3 regions of the Tumebacillus sp. BK434 genome follow, and region 2 is predicted to be linked to each of the others. Evidence: riboswitches for the same ligand, from Rfam matches in the RefSeq annotation. Region 2 holds a riboswitch; each other region holds the start of a gene.
The links. A riboswitch is a leader RNA that binds a small molecule or an ion and turns the genes downstream of it on or off. The one in region 2 is predicted to bind cyclic di-AMP.
Positions count from the first base shown of each region.

Region 1: another riboswitch for cyclic di-AMP. It lies ahead of EV586_RS08510 (LysM peptidoglycan-binding domain-containing protein); the one in region 2 lies ahead of EV586_RS12630 (C40 family peptidase).
Region 3: another riboswitch for cyclic di-AMP. It lies ahead of EV586_RS07335 (Na-translocating system protein MpsC family protein); the one in region 2 lies ahead of EV586_RS12630 (C40 family peptidase).

Region 1 is NZ_SLXS01000003.1:66,390-71,040, forward strand. It holds gene EV586_RS08505 (glycosyltransferase family 4 protein) at 1-492, opposite strand, end outside; gene EV586_RS08510 (LysM peptidoglycan-binding domain-containing protein) at 596-1,513, opposite strand; cyclic di-AMP (ydaO/yuaA leader) riboswitch at 1,521-1,655, opposite strand; gene EV586_RS08515 (aminotransferase class I/II-fold pyridoxal phosphate-dependent enzyme) at 1,849-3,303, opposite strand; gene EV586_RS08520 (YwhD family protein) at 3,481-3,942, opposite strand; gene EV586_RS08525 (MFS transporter) at 4,003-4,651, opposite strand, start outside.
Region 2 is NZ_SLXS01000004.1:285,593-290,243, forward strand. It holds gene EV586_RS12620 (threonine synthase) at 1-16, shown strand, start outside; gene EV586_RS21150 (hypothetical protein) at 71-232, opposite strand; gene EV586_RS12625 (serine hydrolase) at 382-1,197, shown strand; cyclic di-AMP (ydaO/yuaA leader) riboswitch at 1,286-1,420, shown strand; gene EV586_RS12630 (C40 family peptidase) at 1,429-2,106, shown strand; gene EV586_RS12635 (YqeG family HAD IIIA-type phosphatase) at 2,508-3,023, shown strand; gene yqeH (ribosome biogenesis GTPase YqeH) at 3,031-4,152, shown strand; gene EV586_RS12645 (hypothetical protein) at 4,261-4,482, shown strand; gene aroE (shikimate dehydrogenase) at 4,548-4,651, shown strand, end outside.
Region 3 is NZ_SLXS01000002.1:680,452-685,102, reverse strand. It holds gene kdpA (potassium-transporting ATPase subunit KdpA) at 1-996, opposite strand, end outside; gene EV586_RS07335 (Na-translocating system protein MpsC family protein) at 1,281-1,661, opposite strand; cyclic di-AMP (ydaO/yuaA leader) riboswitch at 1,884-2,033, opposite strand; gene EV586_RS07330 (EcsC family protein) at 2,241-3,032, opposite strand; gene EV586_RS07325 (cation diffusion facilitator family transporter) at 3,057-4,022, opposite strand; gene EV586_RS07320 (sporulation protein) at 4,044-4,651, opposite strand, start outside.

The DNA of each region.
Region 1 (4,651 bases), on a different contig from region 2:
CCAAGGCGGGATGCCATGGCGCGCCACCACATCCTGCTCCAGGCGGCGCGAGACGGTGATCACGCGGTCGGTCTCGGGAGCGAGCCTGCGCTCCAGCGTGTTCAGCACGCGCTTGACCAGCCCGCCGCGCGGCAAGACTTGATTATGTACGGTATAGACGCAGGGCGGCGGCGTCGGCAGGCTGCGCAGGGCGAGGCGGCCGACGAGACCTGCTTTCGCCCCGTGCAGGTGCACGAGATCGAACGGCTGCTCGCGAAGCAGTTTGCCCAGCTGGCGCACGGCGAGCATATCTTTCATCGGGGAGACGCTGTCGACGATCTCCACAGGCAAGCAAGGCACCGATTGCAGTACCTGTTCCCCGCACAGCTCCGACGGGCAGGCGACCGTCACGGCGAGCCCGACTTCCTGCAAACCATGGATCAGATCCAGCACATGCCGGCGCATGCCGCCCTGCATCGGGCGTACCACCTGCAGCACGCGAAACACATCCACACACGTTCACCTCTTTTCTCTTCTTTCCAGCGTTTCCAATTTGAAATACAAAAAAACCACCTGCCGATGAAAGGCAGATGGTTCTTGGCACTGCTGCTTGGATCTACTTGAGGATATAGATTTTAACGTCTTGCTTGCCGAACTGGCGAAGCTGCGCCTGGGTACCGTCGATGTAGATGTCGATGCGGTTGCCCTTGATCGCGCCGCCGGTGTCCTCGGCAGTCGCCACGAAGCCGCCCGCCGGAAGCAGCGGGGAGTTGTAGCCGGTCACGTAGACTTTGGAGCCGAGCGGAACCACTTTCGGGTCCACTGCGATCACGCCTTCACGCACTTTGGTGCCGGTGAAAGTCTGGCCGCCCCATTGCCACATGATGTTGCCCGGGCCGTATGCGGTCGCGTCCATGTTCAGCGTCTTGGTGTACGCCATGCCGGCGACAGTCGGGACGGCCGGCTTCGGCGCCGGTGCCGGTTTTTCCACCGGAGCTGGTGCCGGAGTCGGCGCTACGCGGGTCGGTACGACCGGCTGTTTCACCGGTTGCAGCGCCTGGCGGTCGGCCGACTTTTCTTCGGTCTGCGGCGCTTTCGCTTGCGGAGCTTGCGCCGGAGCTGCTGTAGCCGGAGTTACCGCTTTGTAGAAGCCGTTGGTGCCGGACGGGATCAGGATGGTGTTGCCTGCGATCAGCCGATCCGAGTCCATGCCGTTGAGGTTTTTAATCTCTGCAGCGGTGGTGTCGTACTTGTTGGCGAGGTATGCCAACTGGTCGCCTGTGATCACTTTGTACGGGAAGACGATGTGCAGCTTTTGGCCCGCGTAGATCGTGTCGGACGCCAGATGGTTGGCCGTCTTCCACGCTTGTGCGGTCGTGCCGTAGCTGGCTGCCAGCTGGGACAAAGTCTGGCCCGGTTGCACGATGATCGCATCGGTGAGACCTGCTGCCTCGACGTTGACTTGCGATACGGTCAGAACGCTTGCTGCAACAATTGTTGCAAAAGCCCATTTTTTCAGGTTGAATTTTTTCATTTTCTAGCACTCTCCTTCTAAAAGCCGCCGGAGTTAGCTGACGGGTTCGGGTGAAGGATACCCGCTCGCCTGCTGCGCGAGTTCACCCCAGATATGGTTCCTCCGTTCCTCATCAGATTTGAGGATTAGGCTTGTCATGTGGTCGAGTGCTAGAATAACGCAGATCAGGCCTCCGTTTCACTAGTCGATAACTGGAAATGGACTGGAAGAATCTCCGCGAGCCGCCCGCATCCGGCGCGGGTACAGGGATCGCGTCGTGCCGCAGTCGGCGAATGGAAAAAAGTCCCCTTCCGAAGAAGAGGACTTTTTGCTTGACTGCAAGGTCTGTCTGTGATCTATTTCAACACTTTGATGAACTCGATGTTCGGGTCATCCGGGCCTTGCACGGGGAGTCCCGCTTTGACGTTTTCCATGATGTACTCGATGTTGTCCTGCGTGATCACTTCGCCCGGCATGATGATCGGGATGCCCGGCGGGTAGACCATCACCGACTCGGCCATGATCCGGCCGGCCGCTTCTGTCAGTGGCACGACTTCGGTCTGTTTATTATAGAAAGCGTCGCGCGGCGAAACGGCGAGCAGCGGCATCGACGGGATGTGCACCTGCGGCAGGTCTTTTTTCTCCTGCACGCCGAATCGTTTCGAGATCTCGCGCAGCGCGTGGATCAGCGAGGCGATCGTTTCGTCGGTGTCGCCGAAGGTGACGATGCAGAGGATGTTGTACAGGTCGGACATTTCCACCTCGATGTTGAAATCGGTGCGGAGGATCTTCTCCACTTCCCAGCCGGTCAAGCCGAGCTCCTTGACGGAGATGTTCAGCTTCAGCGGGTCGTGGGCGAAGGTGGCCGACGTTTTCAGGATCTCGTCGCCGAAGCAGTACATGCCCGGGATCTCTTCATTGATCGTGCGGCGGGCATTTCGAGCGAGACGGAGCACTTTTTCGATCAGCTCGTGCCCGTAGACCGCAAGGTTCTTGCGAGCGACGTCAAGCGACGCCAGGAGCAGGTAGGACGTCGACGTGGTGTGCAGCATCGAGAGCACCGCCTGCACGTGCGCCGGAGAGACGAATCCTTCACGGACGTTGAGCACCGAGCTTTGCGTCATCGAGCCGCCGAGCTTGTGCACGGAGGTCGCCGCCATGTCCGCGCCGGCCTGCATCGCGGAGAGCGGCAGGTCTTCGTGGAAGGAGAACAGGACGCCGTGCGCTTCGTCGACGATGACAGGCACGCCGCGCTCATGGCTCAGTTCGACGATCGATTTCAGGTCGCAGGAGACGCCGAAGTAGGTCGGGTTGATCAGCAGCACGCCTTTTGCATCCGGGTGTGCGTCAAGCGTGACACGGACCGTATCGACCGAGATGCCGTGCATGATGCCGATCTCAGCGTCCACTTCCGGGTGCATGAACACCGGATGCGCGCCGGAGAGGATGATCGCCGCCATGATCGATTTATGCGCGTTGCGCGGCACGAGGATCTTCTCGCCAGGACCTACGACCGACATGATCATCGTCATGATCGCGCCGGACGTGCCCTGCACCGAGAAGAACGTGTGGTCGGCGCCATACGCCTGCGCGGCCAACTCCTGGGCTTCTTTGATGATGCCTTTCGGTGAATGCAGATCGTCCAAGGGTGCGATGTTGATCAAATCTATGGACAAAGCGTTCGGGCCAATGAACTCGCTGAATTCGCTCGGCATACCAAAGCCTTTTTTGTGTGCGGGAATGTGGAACTGAATCGGGTTCCGGCTCGCGTGCTCGACGAGCTTCGTGAACAGAGGAGTAAGGTTTTGCATCGCGTTCAATTCCTTTCATCAAGAGCATAACGAAAACATAACGAATGCAATTATAGCACTCTTCTTCTGTATGAGAAACAAATTTTTTGGATAAGTATGCTGTTAGGTTTCACCGTGTAGTGTGGTCTTTTTCGCACGTAAAAAACCCACCAAAAAGGTGGGTTTTGCAAGGTTGTTTTAGGCAAGTTCCGCCTTGACTTCCTCCGGGGTGTTTTCCCAAAGGTCGGCTCGCAGCTGCTGCAGGAAAGCAGCCAGTTTCGCCTTCTGTTCGGCGGTCAGGTTCGACACGTCCACACGGCCTTTCACCGCGCGGTCCATCTGGTTGACCAGTGGGCCCATCGCCTTGTAGCCGATGCCGTGTGCGAAGTCGATCACAAGTTCTGCCGACGCGATACCGCTGAAGCCGCGTCCCTTTTCGTACGTTTTCAAGGTCACCCAGACCACAGCGACCTTCTCCCCGTTCGGCACATCCTCCGCCGAGCGTGCCGCCCGGAAGTCGATGCCCCGCTCCAGGCGGCTCTTGCCGTGGATCGCCCCTTGGTCGACGAAGATCTCGTCGCCGTGAATCATCACAGCGGACAGGTTCTGCAGCTCATCTGGCGTGCTGTGTTTATCGCGTCCGGTCAGGTTCAGTTCCATTGGTGATCATCCTTCCTATGGTCATCTTTGGCTATATTGTAACCGCTGGCCAAGGAAAAGTCACCCTGCCCGCCCCTCCGGCTCGATCACTTTCATCCGCACCCAGATCATGTTCAGCAGGTAGAGCACACAAGTCAGCCCAAGCATCACCCGAATGCCGAAGTAGGCCGAGCCCAAGCCGCCCAAGAGCGGCCCTGCAAAGGAGCCTAAGAGCATCGCCGACGCGGAGAACCCGTAGACCTTCCCCCGGTGCTCTTTCGGCGCCAGACGCCCGACCAGCGCGTTTGCGGTCGGCATGATCCCACCGATGAAGAGCCCGAGGCCGAAGCGGGCGGCGATGAAGACCCAGACGTTCGGAGCGAGCGCTTGCGGAAGGTACATCAGGGCGGCCCCGGTCATGCAGATGGTCAGGACTTTGCGGTAGCCGATCTTGTCGCTGCGCTTGCCGAGGAACGGCGAGGCGATCAGATCGGCAAGTCCCGTTGCCGCCGTCGCGAACCCGGCGATGATGCCGAGGTATTCGAGCCCGGTGAGTTCCTTCATATAGACAGGCAGCACCGGCAGCACACTCATCACCGAAAACTGGGCCAGGAACAGCACGACAAACATCGTGCGAACGCCTTTCATCTCCTTCACGGCGCGGAACTGCTCCAAGATCGCCCCCTTCTTCATCTCATCCTTCGCGGGCGGCTCAAAGCGCTCCTTGACC
Region 2 (4,651 bases):
CCTGCCGAACGGGTAAACACAGAAAAAGCCTGCCGCTCAAGAGGAGCGGCAGGCTTTTCTGCTGGAAGGGCTAGATCCGGATATCGATCGCCTGCCCGCGTGTCGGGTCGAGCGCAGCCAACTGGTTGACGATCTGCAGCTGAGCGGGCGCGGCAGCTTGGGACTGGCCCAGCGCCATCGCCTGTTTGAGCGCCCAGAGATTGACCGCCTGTTGCACACTGGATACGTCCATGGATATACACCTCCACTTTGTTCCAGTATAAACGATCGAATCTAGCATCTCCAGAGTTTTGTTAAGATATTAGCGAGTATGTGCGTGCAGGAAGAACGCCGCGACCCGCAGAACAAGACAGGTAAGAGAGTTTGAGAGGAGTGTCGTTCATGCTGGCAGCACTGACCCCCGCCTTGCAGCGAATGATCGAAGCAGCGCGCGGAACGTATGGGATCTCCATCTACCATCTGGAATCGCAAAGCGAGTTTACCTATCAGCCTGACGAATGGTTTTACGCCGCAAGCATCATCAAAGTCCCGATCATGGCAGCGGTGTTCGATCAGGCGTTCAAAGGCAACCTGCGCTTTGAGGAAAAGATCGCCTTGCGCGCCGAAGACATGGTCACCGGCTCCGGGCTGCTGCAAAATCTCAGCCCGGGCCTCGAGCTGTCGATCTACGACTACACGATGCTGATGATCATCGACAGCGACAACACGGCGACCAACATCCTGATCGACCGCATCGGCACGCAGGCGATTCAAGACGCGATGGCCGAATGGGGACTGACCGGGAGCGGTTTTTACAACAAGATCTCCGTCATCCCGGCCAAGATTGAAAACTACAACAAGATCACGCCGCGCGACATGACCCATCTGCTGAAGCTGATCGCCGACGGCAAAGTTGTCTCCTGGCGTGCCTGTGCCGAGATGGTCAAGATCATGAAACAGCAAAAATACAACGAAGGCCTGCCGAGCCTGCTCCCGACCCAGGACGGCCCGGTCGGCGTTCTGCCACTCTGGGAGTGCGCGCACAAGACCGGCTGGGTGAACGGCACCGACCACGACATGGGGCTGCTCTATTTCCCGCGCAATACGTTTGCCGTCTCCGTGTTTAGCAAAAACATCATCGAGCGCAAAGACGCGCATGGACTGATGGGGCAGATCGGTCGACTGCTCTATGACACATGCGAACAGCCTATCCGGTAACGGATGGGCTTTTTAGCTGACCACCGAGCAGGCTTAAATCTAGTGATTTGATTGAAATCTGACAATTTGTATGGTAGACTTGTCCATGTTGAGAAATTGGCCGAATCTGAAACATTTTCAGTACGGGGGAGATTTTAGATTTTTGGGGTGAACCGCCTGCGGGCGGAGGGTTGCTCTCGACCCGAACCCGTCAACTAACCTCGGAGGCCTTACGGGAGGTCTACATATCATATGAAGCGTTTTGTGCAAACTCTGTTGCTGGCAACATTCGTCACCATGTCTCCGCTGGCGGTAACGGACGCGCTGGCAGCGCCTGCTCCGTACGGACCGCAGATGCTGCAGGTCGGCTCCACCGGCGCTGACGTCACGAAACTTCAGCAGGACCTGCGTCTGCTCGGGTTCTTCAGCTATCCGGAGAACACCGGCTACTACGGTGAAATCACCGCGACGGCGGTCAAGAAGTTCCAAGCGGCCAACGGCCTTGAACAAAACGGCAAAGTCGGCGCGACCACCGGTCCGCTGATCGAAGCGAAAGCAGCCAAGCTTCGCCCAGCCACCCCGAAAGTGGTCGACACGGCGATGAAATATGTCGGTGTTCCGTACCAATGGGCGGGCAACACGCCGAGCGGCTTTGACTGCTCCGGCTATGTCACCTACGTGTTGGCGCAATATGGCGTGCAAGCTCCGCGCATCGCCGCAGACATGTATGCAGGCGGTTCCGCCACAGCAGCTCCGGAACCGGGCGATCTCGTCTTCTTCTCCACCTACGGCCCGGGCGCAACTCATGTCGGCATCTACATCGGCAACGGCCAATTCGTTTCCGCTACCTCTTCGGACGGCGTCAAAGTCGATTCGCTGAACGGCGGCTACTGGGGCGCACGTTATCTTGGAGCCCGTTCCTACATCTAATACCTAACTCTAGAGTTCCGAAGCGGGCGTCCTGTCGACGGCCGCTTCTTTTTGTTTTTATTAGACTACAAAGTACTAACGTCTGCCAAGCTCAACCATTTCATCACGCTGGGAATGTTGGAAGAAACCGTCAATTGGCTAACCAAACACATTTCCAATCTGAGATAATTCGGTAAAAAATTACCATTCGTGTCGAAAAGGATTTCTTTGTTCTTTTGTCTAATAGAAACAATACAACAGTATAGCAACAAACGAAAAAGCCTCTGTCCTTCCCTCGAGCCGGGAGCAGAGGCTTTTTCGCGTTTGGCCGATTTATTGGCAGAATCTTCTCTTCTGTGATATTCTCTACAGGTGGATGGAATGCTACTACAACGGGATTCCCTTTTGAGGTGAAAACAAGAATGTTAAAACAACTGATTCCCGATCTCTATGTAGAGTCGGTTTTTCACATTGACCTGGATGAACTGCAGCAGCGCGGGGTCAAAGGCATCATCACCGACCTTGACAACACGCTGGTGCGCTGGGATGAGCCGGACGCGACGCCGAAGCTGATCGAATGGCTCGATCATGTCCGCGATACCCGCGGGATCAAAGTCTGCGTCGTCTCGAACAACAAAGACCACCGCGTCGAGAAGTTCTCGAAGCCGTTAAACATCCCGTTCATCGGCCGCGCCCGCAAACCGAAGCGCGCGCCGTTTCTGCGCGCTTTGGAAGTGCTCGGCACCAAGCGCGAAGAGACGGTCGTCATTGGCGACCAGCTGTTTACCGACGTGCTCGGCGGCAATCGCATGAACATGTATACGATCCTCGTCATGCCTGTGGCCGACAAAGAATGGATCGGCACCAAAGTGCTGCGCGCGATGGAACGCGTTGCGTTTTCGATCTTGCGCCGCCGCGGAATGATTCCTTGGGAGTGAACAACGAATGTCTGAATTTGATTTGACTTGTACCGGCTGCGGCATCGCCATCCAGACCGAGGAAAAAGAAAAGCCGGGCTATGCCCCGCTGAATTCGGTGATCGAACGCGAATATCCGGTCTGCCAGCGCTGTTACCGCATCAAGCACTACAGTGACGTGGCGCCCGTCTCGCTCGACAACGAAGGGTTCCAGAAGATTCTCCGCGACATCGGCAAGCGTCCGGCCCTGGTCGTCAAAGTGGTCGACCTGTTCGATTTCGCCGGGTCCTGGGTAAAAGAGATCAACAAATACGTCGGGAAGAACCCGATCATCCTCGTCGCCAACAAAGCGGACCTGCTGCCGAAGGTGACCAATTTTGAACGCGTCGAGTTCTGGCTGAAAAAAGAAGTCGAGAAACAAGGCGTCCGCGTCGACGACATCATCCTGATCTCGGCGAAAAAGCGGATCAACATCGAATTTGTCAAAGAGGCGATCGACCAGCGCATCGGCAACAAAGACGTCTATGTCGTCGGCACCGCCAACGTCGGCAAATCGACGTTGATCAACGGCCTTTTGAATCTCTACGGCCATGAAGAAGGCGCGGAGATCACCACGTCCCGCTATCCGGGCACCACGCTGTCGACGATCCGGATGGATCTGCCAAACCACAGCGGCGATCTGATCGATACGCCGGGAATCATGACGACGCATCGCTTGACCGACCTCGTCTGCCCGAAATCGCTGCGCGACATCACGCCGGAAGGTTACATCAACCCGAAGACCTACCAGCTGAACGACCAGCAGACCTTGTTCCTCGGCGGCTTGGCGCGCTTCGACTACGTGGAGGGGCCGAAGCAGGGCTTCTCCGTCTATGCGGCCAACCAGCTGAACGTGCACCGCACGAAGCTGGAGCGGGCGGACGAGCTGTACGCCAACCATCTCGGCACGCTGCTCACCCCGCCCTGCGACGCGTGCCCGGACTCTTTGCGCGGTCTCGTGCCGCACCGGATCACCTTGAAGTCGGGCCACCCGCAGGACATCGTGATCTCCGGGCTCGGCTGGATCACCGTGCGCGGCATGCATTACACGCACGTGGTCGTGCATGTGCCCAAAGGCGTTGAGGTGCACACGCGCCGCGCCTTGATTTAACGCAGCAGTCGAAATTGCCGTTCTAGCAGAGGGCGTTCGTTTGTCATATTTCAACATAACTCCCCATACACCTTAGATACACACCTTAAAAGGGCGGAGGGGATCTGTTTGGAAACGATGACAAAAGAGCGCCGTCGATTTATCAAACGATTTGTCATGAATGGGTCGGGCTGCGAAGAACTGCGCATTGAGCAACTGATGAACGATCTGCGCCATGAGGTGCAAGCGGTGCGCGAAGAGCAGCCGGAGCTGTCCGACTACCAGCTGTACGATCTGACTTTCTCGTTCCATGAAAACGGCATGATGGTACAGATGGAATTCCGTCGCTAATCGGAAGACCCGCGGTTGCGGGTCTTTTTTCTATGCATTACACTGAAGAAAAAGGGGAGATGGACATGCTTTCCAGTTCGACAATGTGCGTGGGGCTGTTCGGGTATCCGGTCGCACACTCCAAGTCCCCGCAGATGCACAACGCCGCATTTGCCCGGCTTGGCCTCGA
Region 3 (4,651 bases), on a different contig from region 2:
GAGTCCGGTGCCAAATCGAACTTCCTTGCCTTCCATGCTGCCATGCGATTGATCGATGCCCAGAGCGCTCAGCGCCGGATTGCCCGCAGCTTCGGAGGTCAGCGCAACGCCGAGCAGCAGCACGAACATCATCAGCATCGAGACGAACAGCACCCGCCCCTGCTTCCGATTCCCGACCATTTGCCCGTAGGCGAACGGCAGCGCGGTCGGCAGGAGCAGCATCAGCAACATTTGCAGGAAATTGGTGAAGCCGTTCGGATTCTCAAACGGGTGTGCCGAGTTGACGCCGAAATAGCCGCCACCGTTATTGCCCAGTTCCTTGATCGCCACAAACGACCCGACCGGTCCGACGGCGAGGGTCTGCCCGGCGCCTTCCAGCGTCTTCGCCGCAACGCTCGCCTCCAGCATCTGCGGCACGCCCGAAGCCACGAAGAGCAACGCGGCCGCCAGGGAGAGCGGCAGCAGCACGCGCGTGATGCTGCGCACCAGATCGACATAAAAGTTGCCGAACGGTCGCCCGCTCAATCCGCGGATGAACGCGAACGCTGCCGCCAGCGCCGTCGCCGGCGCGGTGAACATCAGGAAGGTGATACCGATCAATTGGGAGAACGCGGACAGCCCGGTTTCCCCGCTGTAATGTTGCAGATTGGTATTGGTCATAAACGAGATCGCCGTATGCATCGCCAGCGTAGGCTCCATCGAGGGAATGCCCGCCGGATTGAGCGGCAGCACGCCTTGGAAGCGGAAGACCAGATAGACGAGCAGCAGCATCACCGCATTGACCAGCACCATCGAACAGGCATACTTCTGCCAAGACTGCGCTTGCTGCTGCACACCGCCCAACCGAAACAACACCTTTTCCAAAGGTCCGTAAAAACGGTTCAAGCGCTGCGAGCGGTCATCCAGCGCCGCCGCCAGATACAGTCCGGCCGGCTTGGCGAACAGCACCGCGAGCAGCACGGTGACGGCGATCGAGATCAGGGTGAGACCGCTCATGTCCGCTCACTCCCTTCCTGCACGACGCCATCCGCAAAGCGCACCAGCCAAAGCATCATCCCGGTCAGCACCAGCACGCCACCGATCATCAACAGATCCAACATGTTGTTCTCCTCCTCGTCTCCTGGGAAAAACAAAACGCCTGCGGATTCCCGAACAACTTCCGTGCTGCTCTTCATGCAGAAGAGCACCGAAGTTCCTCCAGAACCCGCAGGCGTATGCGATACCCGGCTTCCTGTATCCAGACAGGACCCCTTGTATTCCATCAACCTGTGCGGTTGGCATTAGTCTTGTTTTTCGCGCAGTTGCTTTTCAAGATCACGGTCCAGAATAAAGATTTCGACCCGCTCGCCGAGCTTGGTCGAGATGTCGCTGTGCGAGCCCAGCACCGTGCAGCCGGTGATGCGGGAGATGATCTCCTCCAGCTCCGCGCTGTAATTTTCGCGGAGGGTCTGGCGCATCTCTTTGACCAGACGCCTCCCTCGGTCCGTTTTCGCCAGGTGCTTCTCCTCGTGGGTGAGCACACCTTTGAGCCGGATGATCACCATGTCATTCAAAATGTACGTTTTTGTCTCCTGCGGGCCACGGCCTAAGATCTCACGCTGAAATTTGATATAGGCCTCGCTGATGTCCGACTCCTGTTTGCTTTTGGCGTTCTGCGCCATGTTGCAATCCCCGCTTTCTCGGGTCGGTCCACGCAAAAAAGACCGATGCCCTAACTTTAACCTCATCAAATGATTGAAGGTCAAAGTCTACATCGGTCTACGTCATGCCGGAGCCGTTGCGGCGGCGCCTGCATGTTGTCTACCCAAGAGACTTGCTGGACGAAACCGCTAGTTCGAAAGCCTTTCTGCATAACAAAAAGACCATTCCAACTAGAAGGTCTCTGACCTTCCCTGCTTAGCCGACGAAGTTAGCTGACGGGTAGGATGGCAAGGAAGAAAAATGTCCTCATCCCTCTCGCAAACTCGCGAGATTAACCCCAAAAGATTGGTTCCTCCGCTCTTGGTATTCCCAAGATTAGGCAGTGATTCATTTGTTGTATTCATCTTACTCCCATTTGCTTGAAGATGCACGAGCGTTTTTGGCGACGTTTTGGACTGCTAAGAATAAAAAATGCACAAGAATGCAAGTTAGCACCCTCTCCCTCAGCCAATCGGATATTTACTCATGATTTCGTGCCATCACAAAAAGGGCTGCCCTTCCGCTTGGAAAGGCAGCCCTTGTACAATGCGAATCCTCGATTACCGCTCCAAGCGTTCCATGATCCGGCGTTTGCCATACAGCATCAACGCCGTTTCCGCCACCTCATCGATCGTCTTTCGATTGAGGTAGGCCCCGAACAGAATGCCCGCCACCGGGACCAGCTGGAACAGTTTCTTCCAGCCAAAGTTCTCCGTCTGCATCAGCAGCACTTCCCGCCACCCTTGCAGCTGCGAGAACATCTGGCGGTTGCGCTCCGGGAGGTGCATCGAGGACAACTCCTCCAGAATCGCCTTTTTCCCCACGATATCCGAGGAGGTGAATTGCAGGCATTTGATGATAAACACGCGCTCCGACTTCTCCAGCGGGTCGTAGCCGTAACACATGCCGACATCCTGGATCGTCTTCAGCGACATCCCGAGCAAAAAAGGAATGTCGATCGCCAGCGTGAACACGCCGCCCAATCCGGCGACTGCGCCCTGCGCGGTCGCGAAGTTCTGGCGAGACTTGCGCAGGTCGAGCGCACTCTGCTTCATCAGCGTGATCGGCAAGGCGCGCACCTCGTCCAACGAAGCGACCGGGTGGTGGGTCACCGCTGCGATCCGTTTGAAGACCGCTTGCTCATCGGCCATGTACTTGCCGCCCGTCTCCACATACGAGACCAGCTCGTCGACCGCTTGCCCTGCTTTCTCCTGCAAAAATTTCGGCGTTACTTTATCCAGCAGCATGAAGGGCAGTCGGCCGAGCTTTTCCCAGAACCACAGGTCTTTTTGGTCCTGTTCCCACTCCTCGATCAGCTGCAGTTCGTGCAACAACGTCTCGCGATTGTCCATATGAACCTCCCGATTTCTAGATGGTTACATTTCCTGAGGAACCCAGTTTTTCACGCCATCGTCCTCCAAGATGCCCATCGTCACATCGGAGACGTTCGGATCTGCCAAGATCAGATCGCGGACGCGGTACTTGATGTCGTCAGCATCTGCGAGCGTCAGGCCCGGCCGCAGCTCGATATAAGCTTCCACGTGGTAGGTGCGCCCTTCCTGCACAATGCGCATCTTGTTGATGTCGGTCACGTCGGGATCGGAGAAAATGATGGCAGCCACGCGCTCTTCCACCTCACGAGGCGCTGCGACCCCGATCAGTCCCACCATATTGTCATACCCGATCTTGAACGCCACGAAAAGCATCATCACGCCGATCATGATCGTCACCGATCCGTCAAAGAGCTTGTTGTCTGTGAAGCGGGTAACGAGAACTGCCGTCAGCGCAAGCGCTGCCCCGAGCGTGGCCACAAGATCTTCGTAGAAAACAAGACGGGTCGGCGGAGCTGCATGCTTGGCATTGCGAAACGAAGCGGAAATGATCCCAAATCCTTTTGCCTCCACTCGCGCCTCGCGCACAATCTCCTGCATCGCCTTAATCAGTACGAATCCGTCCACGAGAATGGCCGCACTCAGCGCGATCACATCCCAGGTGATCGTGGTCACGCTGGCCGGGTGTTGCAGGAGATGGATACCTTCGCGGATCGTCTCATACGCCATCATGGTGACCACGATGACCGCAATCATACAGAACAGATTGATCACCCGGCCAAAACCGGTCGGAAAGCGCCGGGTCGGCTTGCGCTCCGCCAGCACGCTGCCGACAAAGACAAACCCTTGGTTCACCGCATCCGCCACCGAGTGCATCGTCGAAGCAAACATCGCCCCGCTGCCGCTGATCATCGCCGCAATCCCCTTCAAAATCGCCAGTGCTGTGTTGCCGACAGCAGCTGCCGCAGACGACATATTACCTTTTTTCACTAACTCCCATAAAGAACTCAAACTTGTCCCTCCAAGTTTCTCTTAAAAATCGTCTCCGCCGTCAAAACCGCCAAAATCATCAAATCCGTCGAACAGCCCGCCATCGGCAGACTCCTCGCCGCCAGCCAGCGCCTCCATGCCTTCCTCCATCAGCGCACCGATGACCATGCCGCCGACCATCCCGGCTACGAAGCCGCCCATCGCCCCGCCAAGTCCCGAGCCGCGATGCCCGCGGCCAGGCATAGCATGACCATGTGTGCGGTAACGCGACGCCGGGTACGCATGCGGGTTTTGAAGCATCTCCTGAATCACCGCTTCCAAATGATGGCTCAACGCCCGGGCATCGGCCAACTGCTCATTGCTCAGGAAAATCTCTTGGCGCAGTTCCTTCTCGCCAAAGCCAAAGAACTGGTACATATCGACCTCGAGCAGCAAGCGGATTCCGTCAGCTTCAATCGCCGCTTCAAACTCCACTTCTTGCACCTGTCCTTTGAAGGCACCGGTCGGGTAAAACTCAAACTCTTGCGAATAGCCGTTAAATTTGCCGGAATCATGCTTTTCCTGGAATCCCAGCAAATCCAGCGCGCGGATGATCGAGTTGAAGCGTTCCGGCGGGCAGATCTGCACAGGATCGCGGTCGGAGCCGTCCA